3 regions of the Shewanella glacialimarina genome follow, and region 3 is predicted to be linked to each of the others. Evidence: predicted binding sites of a transcription regulator. Region 3 holds the regulator's gene; each other region holds the start of a gene.
What was found. Region 3 encodes sigma-54, which starts transcription at its own class of promoters, with help from an activator protein. Its sites were predicted from a motif close to GTTGGCACGNNNNTNGNNT; they were not measured.
Positions count from the first base shown of each region.

Region 1: a site for sigma-54 is predicted at 3,231-3,249, ahead of flgB (flagellar basal body rod protein FlgB). Genes of this name have one in related genera too.
Region 2: a site for sigma-54 is predicted at 2,807-2,825, ahead of fliE (flagellar hook-basal body complex protein FliE). Genes of this name have one in related genera too.

Region 1 is NZ_CP041216.1:3,010,811-3,015,639, forward strand. It holds gene flgE (flagellar hook protein FlgE) at 140-1,504, opposite strand; gene flgD (flagellar hook assembly protein FlgD) at 1,567-2,355, opposite strand; gene flgC (flagellar basal body rod protein FlgC) at 2,380-2,796, opposite strand; gene flgB (flagellar basal body rod protein FlgB) at 2,799-3,197, opposite strand; gene FJ709_RS13130 (CheR family methyltransferase) at 3,324-4,163, opposite strand; gene FJ709_RS13135 (chemotaxis protein CheV) at 4,268-4,829, opposite strand, start outside.
Region 2 is NZ_CP041216.1:2,990,827-2,995,655, forward strand. It holds gene fliG (flagellar motor switch protein FliG) at 1-661, opposite strand, end outside; gene fliF (flagellar basal-body MS-ring/collar protein FliF) at 654-2,333, opposite strand; gene fliE (flagellar hook-basal body complex protein FliE) at 2,398-2,751, opposite strand; gene FJ709_RS13025 (sigma-54-dependent transcriptional regulator) at 2,922-4,268, opposite strand; gene FJ709_RS13030 (sensor histidine kinase) at 4,261-4,829, opposite strand, start outside.
Region 3 is NZ_CP041216.1:3,922,811-3,927,639, forward strand. It holds gene lptC (LPS export ABC transporter periplasmic protein LptC) at 1-244, shown strand, start outside; gene lptA (lipopolysaccharide transport periplasmic protein LptA) at 231-818, shown strand; gene lptB (LPS export ABC transporter ATP-binding protein) at 815-1,546, shown strand; gene FJ709_RS17140 (RNA polymerase factor sigma-54) at 1,707-3,200, shown strand; gene hpf (ribosome hibernation promoting factor) at 3,227-3,514, shown strand; gene ptsN (PTS IIA-like nitrogen regulatory protein PtsN) at 3,517-3,960, shown strand; gene rapZ (RNase adapter RapZ) at 3,957-4,814, shown strand.

The DNA.
Region 1 (4,829 bases), 910 kb from region 3:
ACAGAATATTGCGGATAAAGTGTCAAAAAAACACCGATAAGAGAAAGTGAAAGAATATAAAGAAAATAAAAGGCAAAGTGTTGCCGCTATGGGCAACACCTTATTAGTACCAATATAATAGGTACTATCAGAGTAAGGACTATCTGATCTGCAATATCGTTTGATTCAAAGTATTGTTAACTTCAAGAGTACGTGAGTTTGCTTGGAAGTTACGCTGAGCTGAAATCAAATCAACTAACTCTGTGGTTAAATCGACATTCGATTGCTCAAGTGATGAAGAACGAATACTGCCGAAAGTACCACTATTTGCTTCGCCCGCTAACGCAGGTCCAGAATCTAAACTTGCCTTCCAGGCCGTATTGCCTACCTGAGTTAATCCCTGTTCATTTGCAAAACGAACTAAAGCGACTCGAGATAATGGCACGGTAGACCCATTACTGTAACTGGCTGTGACTAAACCATCAGCACCTATACCTACGTTAGTTAATCGGCCCACTGTGGTGCCATCTTGAGTTAACTCAGTCACCTCAAATGGTGAAGCGTATTGGGTCGGATTGTTAAAATCGATAGTAATAGTCTGTGAGCCGTCAGCTCCTGGACCCAACACATTTGCACCAGTAACACCAAGTGCCTGAGTTTTTAATACTACAGGACTAGTCCCAGTATAAGTTCCAGCGTCATTAAACTTTATAACAGAACCAGTCCAGCCCCCCGCTGTTTGTGCATTACGAGGTGCACCATCAACAATACCATCACCTGTAGTATCAACGCTGTATTGGCCTGCTGCACCATCTAAATTAACCTGTTTACCATCTACAGCATAATAAGCAACCCAGTTACTTTCACCAGTGTAGGCACCATCTTCTGGTTTAATAAAATAGGTGGTCAAAATATGCGATTCACCCAGTGAGTCATAGATGGTCACAGAAGTAGAGTTATTGAAGGTGTCAGCATTGCTTGGATCAAATGCTGCGGGGTCTAAAGCTGACTCGCCGACATTTAGGTTCATTTGCAGGCCCACTTTACTTGACATTACAGGGCTTCCAGCTGTATCTGGTACTTTAATAGCCTGAGTTGTGGTTAAGCTTACTGATGTTGAATTTCCCTCTTTATCTACAGGAAAACCCTGTAAGAAGTTACCAGCCGAATCAACCATATAATTATTTGAATCAACTTTAAAAGCACCTGCACGAGTAAATGATTGATCGCGTGCACCAAGTTCAGATGAGGTCACAAAAAAACCACCACCACTTATCGCCATATCCAAAGAGTTGCTGGTAAGCTGCAAACTCCCTTGATGGAATTGCTGCGCGACCTGAGTGGTAGCAACACCACCACCAACTGCCGTTTTACTGTTAGAAAAAATAGAGTTAGCATACACATCCGCAAACTCAGCACGAGACTCCTTAAAGCCTATTGTATTTACGTTTGCAATATTATTGGCTGTGGTATTTAGATCTTTCTGAGCGGCTGCTATACCACTTAATGCGATGTTAAAAGACATATTTCACCTCGAGTAATCAGGTTTTCTTTAATGACAATTTATTGTCACAAGCTTTATTAAATTTATGATTCGGACACCGCAAGTACATCGGTCAATTTAATGCCACCAATACCACGAAGATTAAGAATCGCCCCAGTTGCTGCTGTACCTAATGAAACACTCGTCACATGCGCATAAGTAGAAACAGGTAAATCTTGAGATTGTCCATCGACTTTACCGCTAGCTTTGATGACGTAAGCACCTTCAACCACCGGTTTACCATTTTTATCTAAACCGTCCCATGCCACGTCTACGTTTCCGCCAGCACTACCATCAATTTCAAAGGTCTTAATTAACTGACCTGATTCATCTTCAATACGAATGCTTATTTTATCAATGGCTGCAGGTGTACTCACCACACCTTTAATTTCAGGACTTGCCGGCGAAATAGCTCCAGTATCTGATGGAATCAACACTTTACGGCCAACTAAACTAGAAGCTTGTAAAGCCTGGCTTGAACTCATTACACCATTCAAATTTAGAATTTCTTTATTTAAGTTTGAAATACCATCAACTGTTGAGAATGAAGCCATTTGAGCAATCATTTGATCATTATCAACTGGCTTAAACGGATCTTGCATCGAAAGTTGTTGACTAAGCAGTGCAAAAAAATCTTCCTGCTTAAGCATTTGATCTTTTGCAGCAGGTGTTTCAGGCGCATCAGGTAAACGGATACCATCTAGAAATGGGTTACCTGTTGTAGTACTCGTCGTGTTCGATTGAACGGTATTTTTACTGACCGTACCGGTATTAGACGATGCCAATGCCTGTTGTGGCAAAGATTGGCTACTATATGGATTAACGAGGCTCATAATTTACCTCCTACAATAATCATGTTATTTACCCATTCTAAGTGTTTGTTGCAACATAGTTTTAGCTGCATCTGCGACTTGAACATTCATTTGATAAGAGCGAGAAGCTGAAATCATGTCAGCCATTTCTTCCATTACATTTACATTAGGCTTATAAATAAAACCGTCACCATCGGCCATAGGGTGATCTGGTGAATATTCTTTAATCAATGGCTTATCACTTTCAACAATGCCACTTACATTAACGCGATGAGAACCTGACTGCTGATAACTGGCTTTGGACATTTCAGCCTCAAATACAGGGTGTCTAGCACGATAAGTTTGATCAATACTGCTGGAAACAGAGTCAGCATTAGCAATGTTACTCGCGGTGGTATTTAAGCGGACAGACTGTGCTGTCATACCTGAACCGGCGACATTGAATATATTAAATAAGCTCATAATTAATCACCTCGTAATGCTTTACGCATACCTGAAAACTTACTTTCTAAGAACCCTAGTGACATTTGGTATTCAATAGAGTTTTGCATAAAGGCTGATTGTTCTTGTTGCATATCAACCGTATTACCATCGCCAGTATCAGGCTGATTAGGGACTCGGAATTTGACATGTTGCTGACTGAGAGCAGTTAAATCAAAATGCTTTTCATTAGTAATGCTCATCGTTAAACCTTTCTGACGAGAGCTAGCTGCTTGCATTGCTGAGGAAAAGTCGACATCGCGAGCCTTATACCCAGGAGTATTCGCATTCGCTATGTTACTTGATAGCACTTCAGCGCGCTGCGCCCTGACACCAAGGGAGTATTGATGTACTCCAAGTGCATTATCAAAATTAATCGCCATAAAATTGCCTCCATCAGCTAACTGATAGTTATGAAGCAAGGGTTATGCCAATTATTTAATCAATGGGAGGATATGTAGAAAGGAAAGCATGTGCAGGAAGTAACACATGCTTTTCAATGGTTTAAACTAGGTTTTCTTTTGGTAGTATATACCTGGGTTACAGCGGACCATGTCAAATTCTTCTGTTAATCCGGAAATAGATTCTGATGCTCCAAGAAATAAAATGCCTTTTGGGTTTAAAGCGGCAGCAAATTGCCGCAAAATTTTAGCCTTTGCCTCAGGAGCAAAATAAATCAATACATTGCGACAAAAAATAATGTCGTATTTTCCTAAAAGAGTGTAACTTTCAAGTAAATTATGCGCTCTAAAATTCACCAACCGCTTAACATTATCTTTGACTTTCATATTGCCATTAGGCAAAGCATCAAAAAACTGACGTTTACGTTCTTCTGATAATCCACGCGCCAATGCTAAGCCATCATATTCGGCATTCTTACAACGTTCAAGCATTGAAGGTGACAAATCAGTCGCTTGAATAGTCACACCACCAGGCAGTGCACCCGGCTTGCGTTGTTGATACTCTAAAGAGGTCATTGCTAATGAGTAAGGCTCTTGCCCTGAAGAGCAAGCAGCAGACCAAATACGTAATGAACGACCTAATTTAGAATATTCAGGTAGTAAAGTATTATATAATAAATCAAATGGATAACGGTCACGAAACCACAATGTTTCATTGGTTGTCATAGCGTCAATCACTTCCGCACGTAATTGGCGTTCGGTGGGCTTCATTGAATGCTTAACCACTTCAGATAATGAGGGTAAACTGTATTTGCCCATCAATGGAGCTAAACGACTTCGTACTAGGTATTGTTTATTTTCACCTAAGACGATGCCGCTGTGTTGTTCTAAAAACAACCTAAATTGATTATATTCTGCTTCTGCGAGTGATTTATCTGTCACATTCACATCCTAATATAATGAGTTATATTTACCCTATCATTAGAGCTTTTACGCATAACTAACATTCATGAATTCTCATGCTGCCTACTGCGTTCAATAGACAAAAAATATTACAAACTTAAATGTTTGTTTACTGCTGCGGCTAATTCATCAGGATTAAACTTGGCAATAAAGTCATTTGCCCCTACTTTTTGTACCATTGCCTGATTAAATACGCCACTTAAAGAAGTGTGTAGCACAACCTTAATGTTTTTTAATTTAGGGTCATCTCTAATTTCAGCAGTAAGGGTATATCCGTCCATTTCAGGCATTTCAATATCTGAGATAATCAACGGGATCTCTAACGATACATCATCCATCTCTTTTGCTATGGCCTTGAGTTTGTTCAGTGCTTCTCGACCATCTTTGGCGGTATCAATTTGTAAATTTAAAGACTCAAGAGAACGAATAATTTGCTTACGAGCTACAGCTGAATCATCTATCACCATAATATGATAATGTTGTTCTCTATCTATGGTTAATGTCTTATTAACTTCTTCACTGATTGCCGTTTTAACAGGAGAAATTTCATCGAGAATTTTCTCCACGTCTAAAATTTCAACCAACTCACCTTCAATTTCAGTAACAGCGGTCAAATAAGAATAACGCCCGGCTCCTTTTGGTGGAGGCATA
Region 2 (4,829 bases), 930 kb from region 3:
TGATATTGGCCGCAGCTTTTAAGCCGCCCATTTTCGCTGCTTGCGCACCACCTTGGCCAGCAAACTGTTTCTCCATAATATCATTTAACTCTTGTAATGCAGCGGGCTGCACTTCTTCAAGGTTAGCAATTCGCATCATTAAATCAAGGCGTGTATTTTCGGGGAACTGGCTAAAGATTTCAGCCGCTTGATCCGGTTCTAAATAGGATAAAACAATGGTTTGGATCTGCGGGTGTTCGTTTTGAATGATGGTTGCCACTTGGCGTGCATCCATCCATTTAAGCGAATCTAGACCTTTAGCTCCACTGCCCATGATAATTTGTTCAATCAAATTACCGGCTTTATCTTCACCTAACGCCGCAGTTAGCGCCTTGCGTACGAATTCAGCACTATTAAAACCAATTGAAGAGAACTTCTGAATTTCATCTAAAAAAAGCTTATGGACACCAATGACTTTTTCTTGACCAAAATCATCCATCGCCGCCATCGCCATACCCACTTTCTGAACCTGTTTGGGTTCAAGGTGCTTTAAAATTGACGCCGCATCTGCTTCGCTTAAACTCAGCAATAAAATCGCCGTTTTTTCAATTCCAGATATGGACTCAGAATCAAAACCGACTTTCTCAGCTTTTTCTTTTTTATCTGTTTTATTATCAGCCATTGTCTTGTAACCAATTTTTAATTACTTGAGTAGATAGTTCCGGCTCATTTGCAACCAGTGCCCTAATAGCCTTAATCATATCATCATCTTTATGTAAATTCGGAATAAGAATTGAACCATCATCAGCATAGCTGTATTCAGCATCTTTGGTATTTAACATGCCTAGCGTATCGGCAGCATATTGATCTTCAATTTCAGCAAGTTCATGCCCTAAACGAACATCATCGGGCATATTAACACCATCAGGGTTAACAAGGCGCTTAAGCATAGGGCGCACTACCGTAAGAATAAGAACTAAAACCACTAATGCACCTAGCACCAGTTTAATTGCACGCCAAAACCAAGGTTCTTCCCACATATCAGGAGCAGGCAGTTCTTCTAAAAGCTGATCCATAAACGGCACGGTTACCACTTCAAGCGCATCACCACGTTGGCTACTAAAGCCTACTGCACCTTCCAGCAACCGACGAATGTTAGTTAACTCTTGTTCCGTACGCGCAACCCGGCTAACTTGGCCATCTTCACCCGCCTCTCCAGGTTTAAAGTCGATTGCCACGGACACACTCACTCGACGAACTTGCCCCACTTGCTGGCGGGTATGGCTAATTGTCGTGTCATAGTCAAAATTACGGGTGGCTTCTCGATGAGTATCCGATGATTTTGATGATGCTGCCGCACCGCCGCCTGCTTCAATAGGAATATCAGCCTCCATAGGAGGTTGATTAGTTAGCGCACCTGGTATGCCACCTACACTTCCACCAGATGATTTACTTTCAATAGTCATCTCACTGCTCAATGCAGGCAAATCAGGATCGTAACGTTTTGAGGTTTGCTCTATCGCAGTAAAGTCCATACTGACATCGACCTGAGAGGTGTAGTTTTCAGGACCAAGAATAGGCATAAGAATTGAATCTATCTTTTTACGGTATTCGGCTTCTTTTTGTTGCACTAACTCAAGTTCACGACGGGCACGTGCTGACACCCCATCTTGACTGCCTGAATTAAGTAATCTTCCATTAGAATCAGTTACTGTCACGCGCGAAGGTTCAAGACCTTGTACAGCGGACCCTACGATATCAACAATAGCGTCGACTTCTTCTTGGCCTAGGCCGCCTCGACGCACATTGACTACAACAGTAGCACTTGGCTTAGATGCGTTACGGGCAAAAACATTTTCTTTAGGCAGTGCAAGAATTACTTTGGCACGGCTAATACTTTTTAATTCTTCAATAGCACGGGCAAGATTTAACTCTTGGCTGTGCTTTAATCGCGCTTGCTCCATACGCTGACTCACCCCAAAGCCACTATCCTGGCTTAAGTAGTCATCATTTTTGGCACTACTCTCGACTCCAGCACGACTTAACAGCAGTTTAACGTCTTGGTATTGATCTTCAGGAACCTTAACAACATCAACACTGATTTGGTATTTAATATTATTTTTATCAAGTACATCCAGTACCTGGATCATTTCAGCGGTTTCCATTTTACCCAATGGACGATACTCAGGCTCCTGTGCCCACATCATAATAAAAACAGCTAGGGCTAAACACACTGCCAACGCCAAAATCATAGTGATTTGACGCATCATGTCTGCCCCGCCCACATTGCTCAACAAGCCAGACTTATTCTCTTGCTGAATACCGGCATCAACTGCCGCATCTGAACCTACCATTATGTCTGTGCTCACAATATGCCCCTACTTTTATACTGCTTTAATAACGTCTTTCTGATGCAAGTTATACCGGCATACTCATGATTTCTTTATAAGCTTCTACCAGTTTATTTCTGACTTGCACAGTCGCTTCAAATGCTACGCCTGATTTTTCGCGCGCAATGACGGTGTCAGATAAGGTCACAGTTGAGTCCCCCATATCAAGACGAGTCGCTAAACTTGAAGATGATTTCTGTAAACCACTCACATGGCCGACAGCTTGGGATAACAACTGGCCAAAATCTGACCCTGAGGTGTTATTCACTTGCTGGATTAGGTTAGGGCTAATACCCGACCCCATGTTCGAACGGCTGGAAGGTGCAATTTCACCACGAAGTGACTGCATTTCTTGAAGTAATGGATTGGCGTTGATCTGCATGCTGAAACTCCCATTCGTCGAATATTTGACGATATTTAACTTTCTTAATGGGATAAAGCAATTTGAGTGCCAAGATTAACAGTAAACAAAAAAGCTACGCGGGAATGCGTAGCTTTGATAAAAAATGCTATAAAACAAACACTGTGTGTTCGTAAAAAACAAAACGGCAGTTATGCGGGCAATTGAATTCCCGCATCACGCATTTTAGCCATTTTATAACGTAGCGTGCGTGCACTTATGCCTAATTTTTCAGCGACAAGTTTTCGGCTACCATGACATTGAGTTAGGGTTTCAAGAATAATCACATGCTCTTGCGCTTGCAATTCACCGCCAAGACCTTCAACTTCAAAAGGTTTTTCGATACTGTCAATATCTGTGTGTAAAGCCACATCTGCCGAATCAATAATAATATCTTGCCCGTTGATCTCGCCACCATTGCTTAAAATAAGCGCCCTTTGAATAACATTATCAAGCTCACGCACGTTACCAGGCCAACGATGGGCTAATAATCGTCTAGTCGCTACCTCACCTAAAGTAGGTATAGGATTGATATTAAATGCTTTAGCATGTTTAACCAGTAAATGTCTGGCTAACGGTAAAATATCAGCAGGACGCTGATAAAGTGCTGGCCAAGTTAATGGAAACACATTAATCCGGTAATATAGATCTTCTCTAAATTCACCTGAATTGATAATGGCTTTTAAATCACGATTTGAGGTGGCTAATACACGCACATCAAGTTTAATCGTTTTACGACTGCCTAATCGTTCCACTTCGCGTTCTTGTAAAACACGCAACAGCTTTGCTTGTAAACCCAGTTCCATTTCAGATATTTCATCAAGCAGCAAAGTGCCACCTTGGGCCTGCTCAAACTTACCTGGACATGCTTGATATGCACCTGTAAACGCCCCCTTTTCATACCCAAATAGGGTCGCTTCCAGCATATTTTCAGGGATAGCAGCACAATTGATGGCAATAAAAGGCGCATCTTTACGACTACTATGATGATGAATATAGCGCGCTAGCACTTCTTTACCAGAACCGCTGGGACCTAAAATCATCACTGAAGCATCTGATATCGCCACACGTTGGGCTAACCCTAACAACGCGAGACTTTTTTCATCGGCAACAATAGGTTGGTTAGTATTTTGCTTCTGCGGCAAATATCTTGATACCTGATTAAGCAAAACTTCAGGCGCAAAAGGTTTAGCTAAATAGTCAACAGCTCCCAATTTAATGGCACTAACCGCACTATCAATAGTGGCATAAGCTGTCATCAACAATAGCGGTAATTTGGGCTGAGCTTGCTGCAAATAGGTCAGCAGACCTAAACCGCCAATACCTTCCATTTGGACATCGCTGATGACTAAGTCAAAATGTTGTGCTTTTAACGCGATAATCGCATCTTCTGCACAGCTAACATCAACACATTCATAATGCGCCAACAATAATGTATCAAGTAATGCTTCACGTAAATCAGCATCATCTTCAACGAGTAATAGTTTTGCTTCAGACATGATTACCCTCCTGCGACTGACTATTCAATACCGAATCTTTAGACATCGGAAAACTTAATCGCACCTGACAACCCATTTGCGGTTTACATGATAATTGAATGTTACCACCATGGTTACGCACCACAGATTGCACAACAGCTAAACCTAACCCAGTCCCCTGTGCTTTAGTGGTAAAAAAAGGCTCGAGCACTTGTTGCTGCATTTGAGGGTCTAGTCCTTTACCATTATCAATCACATCAATAATGACATTACCTTCAGCTTCAGTGGCGCAAATTTTAATTTTGGTTGCACCGGCCTCGATACTATTCATCACTAAATTATTCACTGCAGAACTTAACGCATCGCGATTAGCATATAAACTGGCATCGGTTGAGCATTGCTGGAATATCTCACAGGATTTTTTGTTGGCAATCACTTCACAATTAGCCATAACAATATTGATAATATCAGATACTGCTACGTTATCCGCTTTCGCATCTTGACGCCCTTTGGCCATCAAAAGCATATCGTTTACTTGACGCTCTAACTCATTTAAACGATCAACCAGTTTTGATTGAAAGC
Region 3 (4,829 bases):
TTCAAATGAAGTCAGTTTACATAACGATGTAGTTATCGATGCTATTGATATTAAAGAGCCATTACAATCACTTGAGACTCAGCAAGTCACCTTTAATTTAAACACTATGATAGGCCGTTCTGAAGAGTCAGTTACCATTAAAGGTAATGGTTTTATTATTCAAGGCTTAGGGCTATTTGCCGATCTCAATGCAGAACAAATTACCTTACTCAGTCAGGTAGAAGGGACATATGAACCACATTAATTTTTTAACAACATTGCTCGGTAAAAGCAGTGTTATTTGCACTTTAGCTATTAGTATATTAGCAGGCAACGCCGTAGCCAAAGAAGGCGATTTGAAGCAAGAGCTTAAAATTGCTGCTGTAAGTCAACGAGCTGATGTTAAAAATAATCAAATTATTTTTAACGGACCAGTAAAGATTACCCAAGGCTCGATCAATATCGAAGCCGATGAACTGCGGGCATTTTCAGCTGAAAACGGCCAGACTAAAACGCTCATTGCGACCGGTAACCCTGCTACGTTTTCACAAGAACTTGATGATGGTCGCATAGGTACAGCCAGTGCCAATGAAATTCGTTATGACTTAGCAACAACTGGACTGTTATTAACCGGTAACGCTAAGCTAGATCAAGCTGGCAGTAAAGTGACAGGTAATGTGATCCGTTACAATATTAATGCTCAGGAACTTATCGCTGAAAGTACCGGTAAAGGTGAAGATCGTGTTATTACCATTATTCAACCGGAAAACTTCCAAAATGATAATTCACCAGTACAAAAATTACCTGAAATTCCGTTAAAAAAGCAAGGTAACCAATGACCCAAATTACCTTAACAGCTGAGAATTTAGCTAAAAGCTATAAAAGTCGTCAAGTGGTTAAAAGTGTCAGTCTAACTGTAAAAACAGGCCAGATTGTCGGACTACTTGGTCCCAATGGCGCAGGTAAGACGACCACGTTTTATATGGTTGTTGGCTTAGTCAAAAGTGATCATGGCCGCATTTTAATTGATGACGATGACTTAACTGCTGACCCAATGCATTTACGTGCGCGAAAAGGTATTGGCTATTTACCGCAAGAAGCCAGTATTTTTAGAAAGCTCAGTGTGCACGATAATATTATGGCCGTGTTGCAAACCCGAAAATCGATGACTTCGGATGAGCGAATTCAGGAACTTGAACATCTTTTAGAAGAATTCCATATTACCCATATTCGCGATAGCCTAGGCATGTCACTATCTGGAGGCGAAAGACGACGGGTAGAAATTGCACGCGCTTTAGCAGCCAATCCTAAATTTATATTGTTAGATGAGCCCTTTGCGGGTGTTGACCCTATTTCAGTGATTGATATTAAGAAAATCATTCTTCAACTCAAACACCGTGGCCTAGGCGTATTAATTACTGATCATAACGTCCGTGAAACACTTGATGTGTGTGAGCGGGCATATATCGTTAGTCAGGGAAATTTGATTGCCGAAGGCACTCCAACTGAAGTACTCAACAATCAGCAAGTTCGAGCAGTATACTTAGGCGAACAATTCAAGCTATAGTTAATCTAAATAGGATCTGAAGCACTTGCTTGGCATAGTGTTTCTGGCAACTAAGCTAATAGATCGTTTGTAGGTAAAGTAAAACCATTTGTTAAAAAATTGCGACTATCACTCACTTTAATCAGTGTAGAAAGCCGAATTCTTCTAGGGATCAGCAGTAATGAAAGCTTCACTCCAACTTAAAATGGGTCAGCACCTCACTATGACCCCACAGCTGCAACAAGCTATACGTTTGCTGCAGTTATCATCTTTGGAGTTACAGCAAGAAATTCAACAAGTATTAGATTCCAATCCTTTGCTTGAAATGGAAGATGAATTTTCAGCACTTAGCAACAAAAATGACAACTCAAAAGACCTATCAGAAACTGACTTCAATGAAATCAGTGCACCTGTAGTCGAAAAAGACACTTCAAATGTCGACACCGCAGAGTCAATGACTAAAGAGCAAATGTCTGAAGACTTGCCAATGGATACTACCTGGGATGAAGTGTACAGCGCCTCACCAATGGCAAGTCCTGGTTCGGGTTCAGGCAGCATGCCAAATGATGACATGCCCTTCCAAGGTGAAACATCCGAAGGATTATACGAGCATTTAGAATGGCAAAAAAATCTAACCCCTTTTTCTGAAACAGACCTAGCTATTGCCACAGCCATTATTGATGCCATTGATGACACAGGTTATCTCACCCAAAGTACTGAAGATATTTTAGAAGCTATGGGCGATGATTCTGTCGAATTAGACGAAGTAGAAGCGGTACTAAAACGCATACAACATTTCGATCCTCTCGGGGTTGCTTCGCGTAGTTTAAGTGAATGCTTGTTGATTCAACTTGTTCAGTTTGCACCAGATACGCCACATATTGATAATGCCAGAATATTAATCAAAGATTATTTAGATTTGATAGCAGGACGTGATTTTCGCACCTTAATGCGTAAAACTAAGCTAAAAGAAGATGAGCTGCGCGAAGCCATTGAATTAATTCAATCTTTAAATCCACGTCCTGGCACGATGATCACCCCACCGGATGATGAATATGTTATCCCAGACGTGTCAGTGACGAAAAAGAATGGCCGTTGGGTAGTTGAATTGAACCCTGATAACATGCCTAAAATAGGGATTAATCAACAATATGCCGCCATGGCAAAAAGTAGTAAGAGTTCAACAGATACTCAATTTATTCGAGGTCACTTACAAGAAGCCAAATGGTTTATAAAAAGCTTAGAAAGCCGTAGCGACACCCTGCTTAAAGTATCCAATTGTATTGTGCAATTTCAGCAAGGTTTTTTTGAGTATGGTGCAGAAGCAATGAAGCCTATGGTGTTGAATGACATAGCTGAAGCTGTCGAAATGCATGAATCTACTATTTCGCGTGTCACCACGCAAAAGTATATGCATACACCGCGCGGACTATTCGAACTTAAGTATTTTTTCTCTAGCCATGTAAGTACTGATGATGGCGGAGAGTGTTCATCTACAGCAATTAGAGCCTTTATTAAAAAGCTGGTGGCAGCTGAAAACCAGAGAAAGCCATTAAGCGACAGTAAAATGGCAGACCTTCTGGCAGAACAAGGGATCAATGTTGCACGTCGCACCATCGCGAAATACCGCGAAGCGATGATGATCCCTCCCTCAAACCAACGTAAGAGTTTATAATCTACCTAGGCAATTGGAGGAAAAATATGCAAATCACCTTGACGGGTCATCATATTGAAATTACTGAATCACTAAGAGAATATGTCACAAGTAAGTTTACAAAACTTGAACGACATTTCGATCAGATCAATAATGTCCACGTAGTATTAAATGTCGAAAAGCAACAACAGATAGCTGAAGCAAAAGTCAGCTTAAATGGAGCTGAAGTATTTGCGACATCTGAACATGCCGACATGTATCACGCTATAGACGCCCTGATTGATAAACTCGATCGTCAGGTCATTAAACACAAAGAGAAATTAACTAAGCATTAATGATGGAACTTAGTACCATCCTGCAGCCGGAATGCACCTCCTGTGCCACACCGGGCAGTAAGAAAAAGGTACTGGAGCTTATCAGCGATTTAGCTGCAGCCCAGTACCCATCCCTATCTTCACAAGAGATTTTTGAAAGCCTAGTGGCTAGAGAAAAAATGGGTAGCACAGGAATAGGCTCTGGCATTGCAATCCCGCATGGTCGTTTAACGTCCATCGTTCGCCCTATCGCGGTTTTTATAAAGTGCGAAGAAGCGATTTCATTTGATGCTATCGACAAACAACCAGTGGATCTCTTATTTGCATTACTGGTGCCAGCAGACCAGTGCCAGCAACATCTCAGTACCCTATCCTCAATGGCTGAAAAGTTATCGGATAAACAGATTCTTAAGCAGTTACGAAAAGCAAGTAACTCAACTGAACTCTATCAGGTTATCACAGCATGAAATTAGTCATTGTATCCGGTCGTTCGGGCTCAGGTAAATCTGTCGCACTTAGGGTACTAGAAGACCTGGGTTACTATTGCGTTGATAACTTACCACTGCCCTTAATTGGACGACTATTAGAGCAGCTTAGAAACACCAATGAACTGGTGGCCATAAGTGTTGATGTTAGAAATATAGAAGAGCAAGGTAAAGTATTACAGCAGCAGCTTGCGTGGTTATCTAAGGATACTGAAGTCATAAGCTTTTTTTTACAGGCAAGTGATGAAGCCCTACTAAAACGTTACAGTGAAACCCGCAGACTACATCCATTATCGAAAAAGAATATGTCCCTACAGGATGCGATTCAATTTGAAGGTAAGCTACTGGCGCCTATTTCTGAATACGTAGACCATTTTATCGACACATCTAAGTTAAATATTTATCAACTTAGTGATCAAGTACGTGAAATTTTAATGGGCAGTGTTGATAAAGAGTTAGTGATCAATTTTGAGTCATTTGGTTTTAAATATGGTATGCCCGCCGAAGCCGATTTTATGTTTGATGTACGCTTTTTACCTAACCCACATTGGGAAATAGAATTACGTCCCTTTACTGGATTAGATGAACCCGTGCAGGAATTTCTTGGCCAGCAACCGCTGGTAAATAAATTCATTTGGCAAATAGAAAACCTATTTGAAACATGGATGCCCCACTTAGAGCGCAATAACCGCAGCTACCTAACCATAGCTATTGGTTGTACTGGTGGCCAGCATCGTTCAGTTTATATCGCCGACCAGCTTGCTAAACGTTTTTCAAGTGGTAAAAAACATGTTGTTCAAGCAAGGCACCGAGAGCTTATAAACAAGCATAAATAATCGCTATTCAGTTAC